DNA from 3 places in the Staphylococcus muscae genome. Region 2 is predicted to be linked to each of the others. Evidence: predicted binding sites of a transcription regulator. Region 2 holds the regulator's gene; each other region holds the start of a gene.
What was found. The regulator Rex, encoded in region 2, represses fermentation and respiration genes when NADH is low (regulators of the CRP and FNR family bind a similar motif). The targets are predictions, from matches to a motif close to TTGTGAAATATTTCACAA.
Positions count from the first base shown of each region.

Region 1: a site for Rex is predicted at 2,127-2,144, ahead of C7J88_RS06795 (anaerobic C4-dicarboxylate transporter family protein). Genes of this name have one in related genera too.
Region 3: a site for Rex is predicted at 1,079-1,096, ahead of C7J88_RS06180 (nitrate reductase subunit alpha). Genes of this name have one in related genera too.

Region 1 covers NZ_CP027848.1:1,355,230-1,359,481, forward strand. Annotated here, with positions in the region: gene C7J88_RS06790 (nucleoside hydrolase) at 1-443, shown strand, start outside; gene C7J88_RS06795 (anaerobic C4-dicarboxylate transporter family protein) at 799-2,121, opposite strand; gene C7J88_RS06800 (SDR family oxidoreductase) at 2,366-3,055, shown strand; gene C7J88_RS06805 (ketopantoate reductase family protein) at 3,179-4,114, shown strand.
Region 2 covers NZ_CP027848.1:907,860-912,111, forward strand. Annotated here, with positions in the region: gene C7J88_RS04500 (LacI family DNA-binding transcriptional regulator) at 1-478, opposite strand, end outside; gene C7J88_RS04505 (sulfurtransferase TusA family protein) at 665-889, opposite strand; gene C7J88_RS04510 (YeeE/YedE family protein) at 914-1,996, opposite strand; gene C7J88_RS04515 (redox-sensing transcriptional repressor Rex) at 2,274-2,924, opposite strand; gene abc-f (ribosomal protection-like ABC-F family protein) at 3,079-4,252, shown strand, end outside.
Region 3 covers NZ_CP027848.1:1,222,247-1,226,498, forward strand. Annotated here, with positions in the region: gene C7J88_RS06180 (nitrate reductase subunit alpha) at 1-970, opposite strand, end outside; gene C7J88_RS06185 (5'-nucleotidase C-terminal domain-containing protein) at 1,231-3,474, opposite strand; gene cobA (uroporphyrinogen-III C-methyltransferase) at 3,647-4,252, opposite strand, start outside.

The DNA.
Region 1 (4,252 bases), 450 kb from region 2:
ATGGAACGGCTGAATGGAATGCTTTCTGGGATCCTGAAGCTGTTGCACATGTTTTTGAAACGGATATCCCGATTGACATGGTCGCTTTGGAAAGCACCAACCAAGTCCCACTCACACCTGCCATTCGTCAGTACTGGGCAGATCAACATGAACATACGGGTGTTGACTTTCTAGGCGTCAGTTACGCGGCTGTTCCACCATTAACGCACTTTCAAACAAATTCAACATATTTCTTGTGGGACGTACTCACAACAGCATATACAGGTAAACCTGACCTCGTCCGTCAAAAAACAGTCCATGCATCCGTTATCACACACGGACCAAGTCAAGGGCGCACTTATCTAGATGAAGAACATGGGCGACCACTTAATCTCGTTTATCATGTAGATCACGATGCCTTTTTTGCATATATTACTGACCTTGCTAAAAAAGTACGTGATTAAATACTTTTTCAATTTAAAGACCCTCACAATCATACGAATTTGTGAGGGTCTTACCCTGATTATTAGCATTCACAGGAAATATCATCAGCACTTCATTTTCCATACAAAAAAGCCCACGTTACTATGGGGAGAACGTAGGCTAAAAAATTCAAAATATGAAAATAATTAACACTGTAATTTTATTATAGCACAATTTAATATTAAATTTATACAATTTGAATCGAAAATTTCTGTTTTTTTATTTAGTGTTCTACAATTATAACATAGGACAATTGCTTTCATACCAGTATTTGCCTATATAAAAACAAGCAAGTAGATCATGAATATCTACCTGCTTGTATCTTTATCTATTCTATTAAGCACCTAAAATTGTTTTAATCAATAAACCGACACAGACCGTTGTTGCAATTAAGAAAAATCCTGGTAACAAGAAGCTGGTCGTTTTCGTTGAACGTGTTTCGTCGACATCTACCGCAAAGAGAATCGTTGGTTGTGCTGGAATAACAAAGTTCACATTTAACGTTTGAACAATGGCTAAGAAGAATGTAGGCGGAATGCCTAATGTCATCACAATCGGCACCATGATAGATGCTGTGGCTGATTGTGAAATCACAACCATTGATACCAGCCCGACGAACAAGATCAAGAGCCACGGTGCTTGTTCAACAAGTCCTCCTATTTGCGTCTCCATGATATCTCGGTTAGAAGGAGCGCTGAAGATGGTTGCCCCTAGCCAACCAGGCCCGAGCACCGCAAATAAAGCCCCAATCGCAGCTTGTGTAATATGAGAATTTAAAATTTCAGTCGGCTGAATTTTAATGAGTAACAGATTAACCATCGCACTCATATACATAAAAAGTTGTACAAGATCTGTCATCTGTAACTTAACAATTTCACCATCAACTTTAAATGATGGACCAAATTCAGGGAAAATACCGAATGTAAGTATGCAAGCGACTGCCACAATAAATGACAATACACCTAACTTAACACGTGTAGAATATGTTTTTGTTGTATCTTCTTCAACAATTTTTTGAAGCATTGTCTGCGCTTGACGCTCATCCATTTTTGTCTCTCCAACGAACGTCACAAAAGTACTCAAGATAACCATGCTAATGAGCGCTGTCGGCAAAACAATCGATAAATATTGTCCCATTGTAATGCCTAATCCTGCAAATTCTGAGATCATGTATGCTGTGGCTGATGCAGCCGGACTACACAACAATGCGATATTCGCTGTCAACACAGAAGCTGTTAGTGGTTTTTTAGGTTTAATACGTGCTTTTAACGCTGTTTTCGCAATAATTGGTTCTAATGAAAGGGCAATATTTGCTGTCCCAATACCAAATACAAATAAAAAGACAATCATAGGCGCAATGAAGATGATAGATTTCGGGAAACGTTCGATCACTTTTGATGCCAAGTGGACGAGATAATCAATGCCCCCTGTTGCTTGAAGTGTTCCGCCTGCAATCCCGATTGATAAAATAATTAACACGGCCGTTACTGGGGCTGATCCCGGTGATAAGCCAAAGCCAAATATCATCACTAATTGTGCAACAATCGCAAAGATCCCACAACCGAGTGCGCCTGCCGTACGCAATCCGAGAACAATTGCAAGAACCATAATTATAATTTCTATACTAAAAAGAAGCATTCTTTTTCTTCCTCTTTTCATTTTCAATGTGAATATTTTAACATAATACTTTCTTCTTGATAATGCGTTTTTTATACGCTTTTTGACATATTTGTTAACTTACGTCAAGAGCAATTGATTTTCTTATGTTTTATGAATGTGTTAGGTTATGAATGACGTTAGGAAAACAGTTGAGATAATCATTCTACTTTCTACCCAAAGTACAGATTTATAATATCTCAGCCCCGACAGCTTTAAAAACAGACTTCTGGAAGGTGAAAATAATATGGAAATACTCAAAGATAAAGTCGCAGTGATCACTGGTGCAAGCAGTGGTATCGGTGCTGCTATTGCACGACAACTCAACGACAATGGCGCAAAGATTGTATTACTCGCACGTAATGAAGATAAAATGAATACCGTTGCAGAAGATTTTACAGATGCATTAATAATCCCAACAGATGTCACGGATCGTGCATCAGTGGAACAAGCAATTGAACACACAATTGCACACTTCGGACAAGTTGATTTTCTTATCAACAGTGCTGGTTTAATGACTTCTTCAGCTATTACAAAAGGAGATGTTTCTGGTTGGGATGCGATGATTGATGTTAATGTGAAAGGGACACTTTATGCGATTAATGCTGTCATGCCACATCTTCAATCACAATCTAGTGGACATATCATCAATATCTCATCAATCTCAGGCTTTGAAGTCACAAAAGTAAGTACACTTTATAGCGCAACAAAAGCGGCTGTACATGCGATTACACAAGGACTTGAGAAAGAATTAGCACGCACAGGTATTCGCTCAACAAGTATCTCACCAGGCATGGTAGACACACCGCTCAATGATGGATATGACTTCGGTGATCGTAAAATGCTTGAAGCACAGAACATTGCAGATGCTGTACTCTACGCATTAACACAACCTGCACATGTCAATGTCAACGAGATAACCGTTCGCCCTGTATAACAACAGATTACACACACGAGATACGACACTTAAGTATCTCGTGTTTTTTTACATGTAATTGACATATCTTTTCGAAAATTCTAAACTTGAATTAAACCGTTTACAAAATAAGGAGGATGTCAAATGACGAAAATTGCTATTGCTGGCGCAGGTGCTATGGGGAGTCGTATTGGAAGTTACATTAAGCAAGCAGGATACGATGTCACATTAATTGATACATGGCCAGACCATGTTCAGGCCATCAATGATAAAGGTCTAGAAATTCAAACAGAAACAGATACATACATCGTAGACATTCCTGCTGTTTTACCAACAGATGTCACTGGTTCATTTGATTTGATTATCATTCTTACAAAATCAATGCACTCAGAAGCAATGATTCATGAATTAAAAGAACGTGATACCATTCATCAAGACACAGCCATCCTAACAATGATGAATGGACTTGGACATGATGAGCGTTTCGCAAAAATTGTACCACATGAGCAAGTCTTTTTAGCTGTAACGATGTGGACAGCTGGTATGCGTGGTCCCGGACAAATTTTGCTAGAAGGACAAGGCAGTATCGAACTGCAACGTGCAGACGGTCAATCTGATGAACGCACTGAGAGAATCAATAAAATTTTCAATGATGCAGGACTAAACGCTAAAATTAGCGATAATGTATTCCAATCAATTTGGTCTAAAGCGACATTGAATAGTGTGTTAAATCCATTGTGTAGTATTTTGAATAAAACAATCTATGAGTTCGGTAGCTATGAGTACTCACGTGATATGGTTACACCTGTCATCGATGAGATTGTTACTGTGGCAAAAACACGTGGCGTAACACTCGATGCTCATGCCATGCTTGAGAAAATAGAAGCTGCTTACCCTAAAGAAACACAAGGATTACACTATCCATCTATGCATCAAGATTTATACAATGGGCGCTACACAGAAGTCGACTATTTAAATGGACAAATCAGTAAATATGGACGTGAAGCGAATATTCCAACACCTAACAATGACATGCTAACACACTTGATTCACCAGTTAGAAATGAAGTATGTCAAATAAGATACAAGCGGGGAGCGATGAATGATGATGTCATCGCTCCTCGCTCTTTGTATAATTTAAAAAATTACATACAGTTCTTCTGATAAGATTTGTCGTACGATAATCTTAATTCAACAAAATATAAAAAGCATTTAAATT
Region 2 (4,252 bases):
CGGCTTGCAAATCATTGTGGTAAATGGCACTTAGTTCAGAATGATTTTGTCCAATCAAAATGACTGGCATTGGCATTGTTTGAATGACTCCCATATGTGCTTCTGTAATTGAAGTCGCCATAAAAAGGACGCCATCCACTTTACTGCGATGAAATGATCGTAACGCGTCTAATTCTTGTTGCGCATTACGCTCGGTTAGTGAAAATAATATTTGATACCCTTGTGCTTCACACGTCTTTTTAATACCTTGCACTGTACTTGCCACTGCATAGGAATACATACGTGGAATAATCACACCAATCATCTTCGTCTTTTGCGCTCTTAAACTTTGTGCAAATTGATTCGGTGCATATTCATGAGCATCAATTACTTGTTGAATTTTACGCTGTGTCTTTGGACTAATCGAGCCTTTATTCAAATAGCGCGATACTGTACTTTTAGAAACGCCCGCAAGCTCAGCAATGTCCCGTATGTTCATCTCTTTCACCTCACTATGTCAATTGTTATTCTAACACAAACCACTCGAAATATTCGCTTAAACTTGTAGCAATATTGAATCAACATTTTATAGTTGTGACAAGTCTTCACAATTAGGAAGGACTTCACGATAGTGCGTATAAAAAAGAGACTGACACATGAATCAGTCTCTCACTTTTCTATAACATTATGCTTTTTGAACAGTGATTGTCCATGACGCATCACCGAGTTGCTCATAATTCGTAATGGGATAGTTTTGCTCTGCTGCCCAGTTTGGGATTGACTCTGTTGCTTGCGTGCAGTCAAAATCAATCTTCAACTCATCACCAATTGCAAGTTCTTCCATCTTTTTCTGTGCTTCTATTAAAGGGAACGGGCATACCATTCCAACTGTACCAAGTTCATATACCATGATATTATCTCCTTTATTTCTATATTATGCATTCACTGATTGCGCTTTTACACTTTGTGTTTGTCGGCGTGCTGCACGTAATGGTTTGACAAACAAGAAGTAACTCATAAACCACGTACCTAGAATCATTGATGCTAATGCAATCCATCCTTGCCAAGATAATGCGGCTGTTGCAACAAGACCGTTACCAATTGAACAGCCACCTGCTACGGCTGCACCAAAGCCCATAAATGTACCACCTAATGCACTATTACGAATGGTTTTAATGTCTGGCAAGCGCCATTTAAATTCGTGCGAACCTTTCGCTGCAATATATGAACCCACTAAAATACCGAGTACGAGGAAAACACCCCAATCCAATACAGTAACATTACCTGTTGTTAAAAATTGAACGATATGTGCAGATGGTGTCGTAATCCCTAATCCACCTTCACGTCCAGTCGAAATGCTCATTGGCCATGCAATCATTGCAATCAAGCCGACTGCAATCGCTGCAACGAAAGGATGATAACGACGTTCGAACAATATGTGTCTAATCCCTGTGTAACGTTGCTTTAATCTCGGAACTGCAATGGTTGGTTTTGGTTTACGTAACGTTTTTACAACGAAAAATGTTGTAATACCCACTAAAAGTACGAGCCATACCCAATATGGCACACCTGTTGAGACAGACATATCTGCATTTGCAACTGTATAACTTTGTAAACGTTTGTTGATCGGTGCTAAAATACCAAATTTTGAAATAGCTGCAAAAAGTGCATAAAATCCGAGTGCGATCCAACTTCCGATAAGCCCTTCACCTGCACGATAATACGTTCCGGTTGCACAGCCGCCTGCTAAGATAATGCCGACACCGAAGATGAACGAACCAATAATTGTACCAACAATAGGAAATGTTCCGTTATCGATCGTAATGAAACCAGCTGCTTGTAGTCCGAAAATGCCAATTGCTTGAATTGTAATTGCAACAAGTAATGCATAGAACATCTTGTTATTCTTTTGAACGTACATATCGCGGAATCCACCTGTCAAACAGAATCTTGTACGTTGCATCACAAATCCTAGCAATGCTCCAACGATTAAACCACTGAAAATAGTCCAAATCATTTTACCAACCTCCTATATCCGATTAACATTATCTGAATTATATAGAATGTTATTTCATAATGCAAGGGTTAGTATAAAATTTCATAAATCTGTCCCTTTCTTGTATAGGGGTGAATAATCCGCAACATTTTTAAAGATTATTTTTCTGTAAAACATCTCAGCTTCAAAACCAGTTTCTACACTATTTTGAGAAATCAACATAAAAAAACATCAAAATTCAAACGTTGAATTTTGATGACTTATTTTCTTACATATTCAATAATCTATGTCGAATGTATTATGCTTGTAATGTTGAATTGTAATTTTTCATAAAAAAGAGTAATGATTGAAGTTCTACACCAAGATCAATTTGATGAACTTGTACCGATTGCGGCACTTGTACTCGCTTTGGCGTGAAGTTAAGAATACCTTTAATGCCTGCTTCAACAAGTTGATCTGTAACCGCTTGTGCTGCAGATTCCGGTGTTGCAATAATCACCACTTCAAGTTTTTCCTTCTTAATAATTTCTGTCATATCTGACATTGGTTTAACAAGGACATTACCGATTGTTTCACCAATCACTTCTGGACGTATATCAAATGCTTCTGTAATTGTCATATCATCGTGGATGGAGAAGTTGTAAGTAATCAATGCGTGTCCGAGATTCCCGACACCTACAATGCCGATGTGAATCTCTTCAGAGTCACTTAATTCTGATTTGAAAAAGTCTAGAAGGTTGTCAATGTTATAGCCGTATCCTTTTTTGCCAAGCTCGCCAAAATAAGAGAAGTCACGTCGAATCGTTGCAGAATCGATATTTAATCCTTCGCTAATTGCTTTAGAATTGACGCGATTTTCACCTTTCGCCTTTAACGTGTTTACAAACCGATAATACAAAGGTAGGCGTTTTAAGGTCGCTCTTGGAATTTTCACCGTTTCTTTAGCCATTTCACAATCCTCCAAAAATATTTCTAAAACATATGTGATACATTTCACAGCACAACACTATAATTATAACTGACTTTCACTCAGAAAGAAACATTTACATTTTGATGGGTATATTTTTGTTGTACAATATATGTTAATGAAAGGAGCATCCCACATGATATTAATGCAACTCAGTCAGATTTCAAAGTCCTTTGATGGCGAAACAATTTTTGATGGTGTCAACTTTGAAGTGAAAACCGGTGAACGCATTGGCATTGTTGGTCGTAACGGAGCAGGAAAATCCACTTTAATGAAGATCATTGCAGGTGTTGAAGCATACGAAGAGGGTCATATCTCAAAGATTAAAAACTTAAAAATGGGTTATCTGACACAGCAAATGACACTCAACACTCAAAAAACTGTGTTTGAAGAGATGTTACAACCATTTAAACATCTTAAGCAACTCGGTGACAAGATGCAAGAAGAAACGGATTGGCTCGCTCGACACGCAGATCGCTATGATTCGGATGCTTATCAAGAACATATGAAGCGTTACGAAAGTATATCGAACGAGTTTGAAAAGCAAGGCGGCTATGATTATGAACGTAAAATAAAGACTGTTTTAAACGGGCTGCATTTTACGGAAAACGACTATCATCGCCCTGTAAATGACTTCAGTGGTGGACAAAAAACACGCCTTTCACTCGCACAGATGTTGTTGCGTGAACCAGATTTATTGTTACTTGATGAGCCAACAAACCATCTCGATATGGAAACGACCGCATGGTTGGAAGACTATTTAAAGTTTTTCAAAGGTGCTATCGTCATTATCTCACACGATCGTTACTTTCTAGATAAAATTGTCACACAAATATATGATGTCTCTTTAGGTGAAGTGAAGCACTATGTGGGTAACTATGGTAAATTTATTACCCAACGTGATCAATACTATCAAAAGCGACTCGCAGAATATGAGCGACAACAAGATGAAATCAAACGCTTGGAAACCTTCGTCGAAAAAAATATTACACGTGCTTCTACAAGTGGTATGGCAAAAAGCCGACGAAAAGTTTTAGAAAAAATGACACGCTTAGAAAAACCTATGTTGGATGCAAGGAGTGCGGATATTCGTTTTGACTTCGATCGCAATACAGGTAACGATGTGATGCACATACGTGATTTAGAAGTAGGATACGAAACCCCGATTACAAAGCCAATCAATATGGAAGTATCAAAAGGAGATCATATTGCGATTATCGGTCCAAATGGGATTGGAAAATCTACATTAATCAAAACACTTGCTGGACGTCTCAGTGCCTTAGCAGGTCAAGTGATTCCAGGTGCTAACT
Region 3 (4,252 bases), 310 kb from region 2:
ACATTTCAGATGGTTCATCTTCATAGAATTCTTGCATGATAACATGTGTCATTGCTTGTGCAATCGCTGCGTCAGTACCAGGGTTTGGCGCTAACCAGTTATCCGCAAACTTAACGTTTTCTGCATAGTCAGGTGCTACTGAAACAACTTTTGCACCTTTATAACGAACTTCTGTCATAAAGTGGGCATCTGGTGTACGTGTTAATGGCACGTTAGAACCCCACATCATGATGTATGCTGCATTGTACCAGTCACTTGATTCTGGTACGTCTGTTTGTTCACCCCAGATTTGTGGAGATGCTGGTGGTAAATCCGCATACCAGTCGTAGAAACTTAACATTTCTCCACCAAGTAATGAGATGAAACGTGCACCAGCTGCATAACTGATCATAGACATCGCTGGAATTGGTGTGAATCCTGCGATACGGTCTGGACCATCTTTCTTAATTGTGTAGATTAATTGTGCTGAAATAAGTTGCGCTACGTCTCTCCAGTTTGCACGCACATGGCCACCTTTACCACGTGCTGATTTATAAATACGTGTTTTCTTCTCATCTTCAACGATAGACGCCCATGCTTTAATCGGATCTTCATGTTCACTTAATGCTTGTTTCCATAATTCCCATAATTTACCTCTTACGTATGGATATTTAATACGTAGTGGGCTGTATTCATACCATGAGAACGACGCACCACGTGGACAGCCACGAGGTTCGAATTCTGGCATATCTGGTCCACAACTTGGATAGTCAATTTGTTGGTTCTCCCAAGTGATGACACCATTCTTTACAAACACTTTCCATGAGCATGATCCCGTACAGTTAACACCATGTGTTGTACGTACGACTTTGTCATGACTCCATCTTTCTCTGTACATTTTTTCCCATTCACGGCTCTTATGTTCCAAAACTGACCAATTACCGTTAAACTTTTCAGTCGGCTTAAAGAAGTTTAATCCAAATTTTGCCATATTCATCCTCCTCAATAGACATAGGCTTTCCTTATTATGTCTATTGTACCTTTGCTATTTTTTTCACGATACTAGGGATTTGCCTATTTATATCTCCATATTCCCTAATTGTTAATTTTTTCACAAACTCTTGTATCCCTTGATACGACTAGTTGATAACGCTTCTCACTCTTTTTCAAATCCCCAAAATACACTCCGATATACAAAAAAAGACAGCCCCTTTTTAAGAGTGCTGTCCATTGTGACTATATTATAAAAAATTACGCTACTCGTTTACGTCGCATCGCATATAAACCTACACCAATACACAAGTAACCAAGTGCCGTCGTATCCGCTGGCGTTCCACCCGTCGCTGGCAACATATCTCCATCATTTCCAGCCATCATTACAGATTGTTCTTGCAAAGTCATCGGCATATGCACAACGTTCGCTTGCAGCGATTTATGTGGCATATCCGTTGTTGACATTGCCGCTGCCACTACATCGTTATCTCCCGTTACAGCTGGCTGTTCCGGTGTTGTCGGGAATGGAATCACTTCACCCGGTACTGTTGGCTGTGGTGTTTGCGTTGGATTATTTGGTACTTCTGTCGCAGGTGGAGTCGTCACTGCATCTTCACCTTTGACCGGTTGTCCCATAATCATGCGCTGCGGTTCCGTTGTGTCATATTGCGATAAGTCAGCCGTTTTCAAGTAATCCGCCATGACTTTATCAAGTGACACACCTTCTTCACGTGGTCCGCCAAACATGTCAAAACCATCGCCGCCTGACGCTGTGAAGTCGTTCGTTGCAACATTGTAGACACGTGTTAAGTCTAGCGGTTCATATTGACCTGTTTTTCTGTTCAACACTTGTACTTCGTTCACACGTTGTCCGGGTGCCTTGTTCATATCATAGTAAACACGGACACCATTAGAAATCTGTAACAATCCACCATTCGCTGTGAATTGTGTTTTACCGTCAATGGTTTGTGTCGGTGCACTCAAGCTATGTTCAAATGCTTTCAATACGTTTTCACCTGTTACTTTGATCTGAGCAATGGTGTTACCGAATGGCAATACTGTAATAATATCACTCAATTTCACTGTCCCCGGTGCAATAGAAGCACGAATGCCACCTGAGTTCGTGACGGCGAAGTCAGAAGGTGTACTGAAACCATGTTGACCGTATGCTTCCATCGCATCTGCTACTGCATTTCCTAAGTTAGTTTCTTGCGTACGTACATCATCTCGTTCACCGTTGAAGTGTATTTTGTTATTCGGGATGATTACTTCAGATGTTGCTTCTAAATAATCTGCATTTGCTTTATCAAGTTGCTTTTTCAACGCTGCATTTGGTGTTAAATCGCCCACATCTTTCACATTGATTAATGCCGCTTTCACATTGCTTAACTGTCCATCTTTTACGTCAAATGTCACCTTTCCTACATTCGCTAAAGCTGTTCCAGTTTGTGCTAATACATCTTTACCAAATGTTTGTCCTTGTTCCAACACTGTATGTGAATGACCGTCAATCACAACAATCGGATGCTTGAAATCTTTCACTGCATTCAATTGTTGCATCAAGTAATCACCACGCCATTTTTGTTGCGTAGATGGATCAATACCGAGATGTGACAATACAACGAAGGCATCCACTTGATTGTTCAACTTCGTCATTTCACGTTTCACCGATTCAAGTGGATCTGCAAATGTCACACCTACAATGCCTTCTGGACTTGTTTTTGTCGCTGTTTCAGGTGTTGTGACACCGATGATGCCGTAGTTCAAACCATTCTTATTAACAACCGTTGATGGTTTGAATGCTAACTTACCGTCTTTATACACATTGGCACTCAGTAATGGGAAGTTCAGAATGCCTTCCAATTTCTTCAGTTGGTCATAACCAAAGTCAAATTCATGGTTCCCAACTGCCATTGCATCATAACCTACTTCATTCATCGCTTTTGCCATTTCTTCCCCTTTTGACAAGTTAGAAACTGGCAATCCTTGGAATGCATCACCCGCATCGACCATTAAGTCAGGTTTTTGCTGTTTCTTCAAAGTTTTCAACTTTGCCATCCCAATAACACGGTCATTCTCTTCAATCATACGGCCATGAATATCGTTCGTATGTAAGATTGTATGTGTCGTTGACTGCGCTTCGTTTTGAACAACAGTATCGCTCTTCGTCGCTGTCATTTCTTCTTGTGGTACAGTGTTCTCATCTTGTAAATCTGTCGACTCAGCCACTGCTTCAGGTTGCGATTCTTCCATCATTCCTTCATCTTCGGCAACGACCGGTTGTTCTGTTGCACGCTCATGATTCGTATTGTCACCATTCATTTCATCAGCCGATGTCGGTGTCGCTTCCACTGTGTCTGCTGCAATCATTTCTACTGCTTGGTTCGATTCAGAATCAGTCACATCTGTTGTTTCTGCATGTGCTGTACCAAGAGTGACAATCCCACAAAAACCTAAAATCAAGGCAAATACTGCCACCCATCGAAAAACTGTTTGCTTCATTTGGACCCTCCTTTTAATTTGACTTACAGTTCTATCGTAGCACAAACAAATTAAGCATTTTATTAATTTTCTAATAATTTTATTAACAAATACCAAAAATTGAAAGCATTATAAAAACATCGCACAGCGAGAGAATTCATTAATTCATCCCTTGTACGATGTTTATTGGTTATTATTCAATGATTTGTTCTGATGTGAAGTCATAATTTTCGAGCCATGCTGTCAAAATTTCATGTTGGCTTGGATGTAGCTCTGACACTTCACGATCATCAATTAATGCCGCACCACCATTTTCAAAAATATCATATGCGATATCAATACAACGTGTGCGTTCTCCTGTCAACAAGACCATTTCTGGCATGTTATTCACTGCTGGCTTAATCGTTTCAACATCACGGACAACTTCACCTACAATGGTAACACCTGGCCCTGGACGCTCAGGTAATTGTGCGATTTTATCGGCAATCGTTGTTACAGTCCCACCAATGACTTGTTGATTCGGACGTGTTGCATTGAATATCACCGCAACTGGATAATCAATACCAACTTTTGTCATAATTTCATCCATCAATACTGGTAGGCGCTTAACACCCATATAGATTGCCAAAGTACCACCATTTTCAAGCGTTGTAATATCAATTTCATTTTCAACATCATCTTTAAAATGACCCGTTGTAAATGTAATATTTGTTGATACTTGTCTCTCTGTTAAACCACGACCCAATTGACTAATCGCTGCGCTAGCCGCAGTAATGCCTGGGACGATTTCAAAATCAAT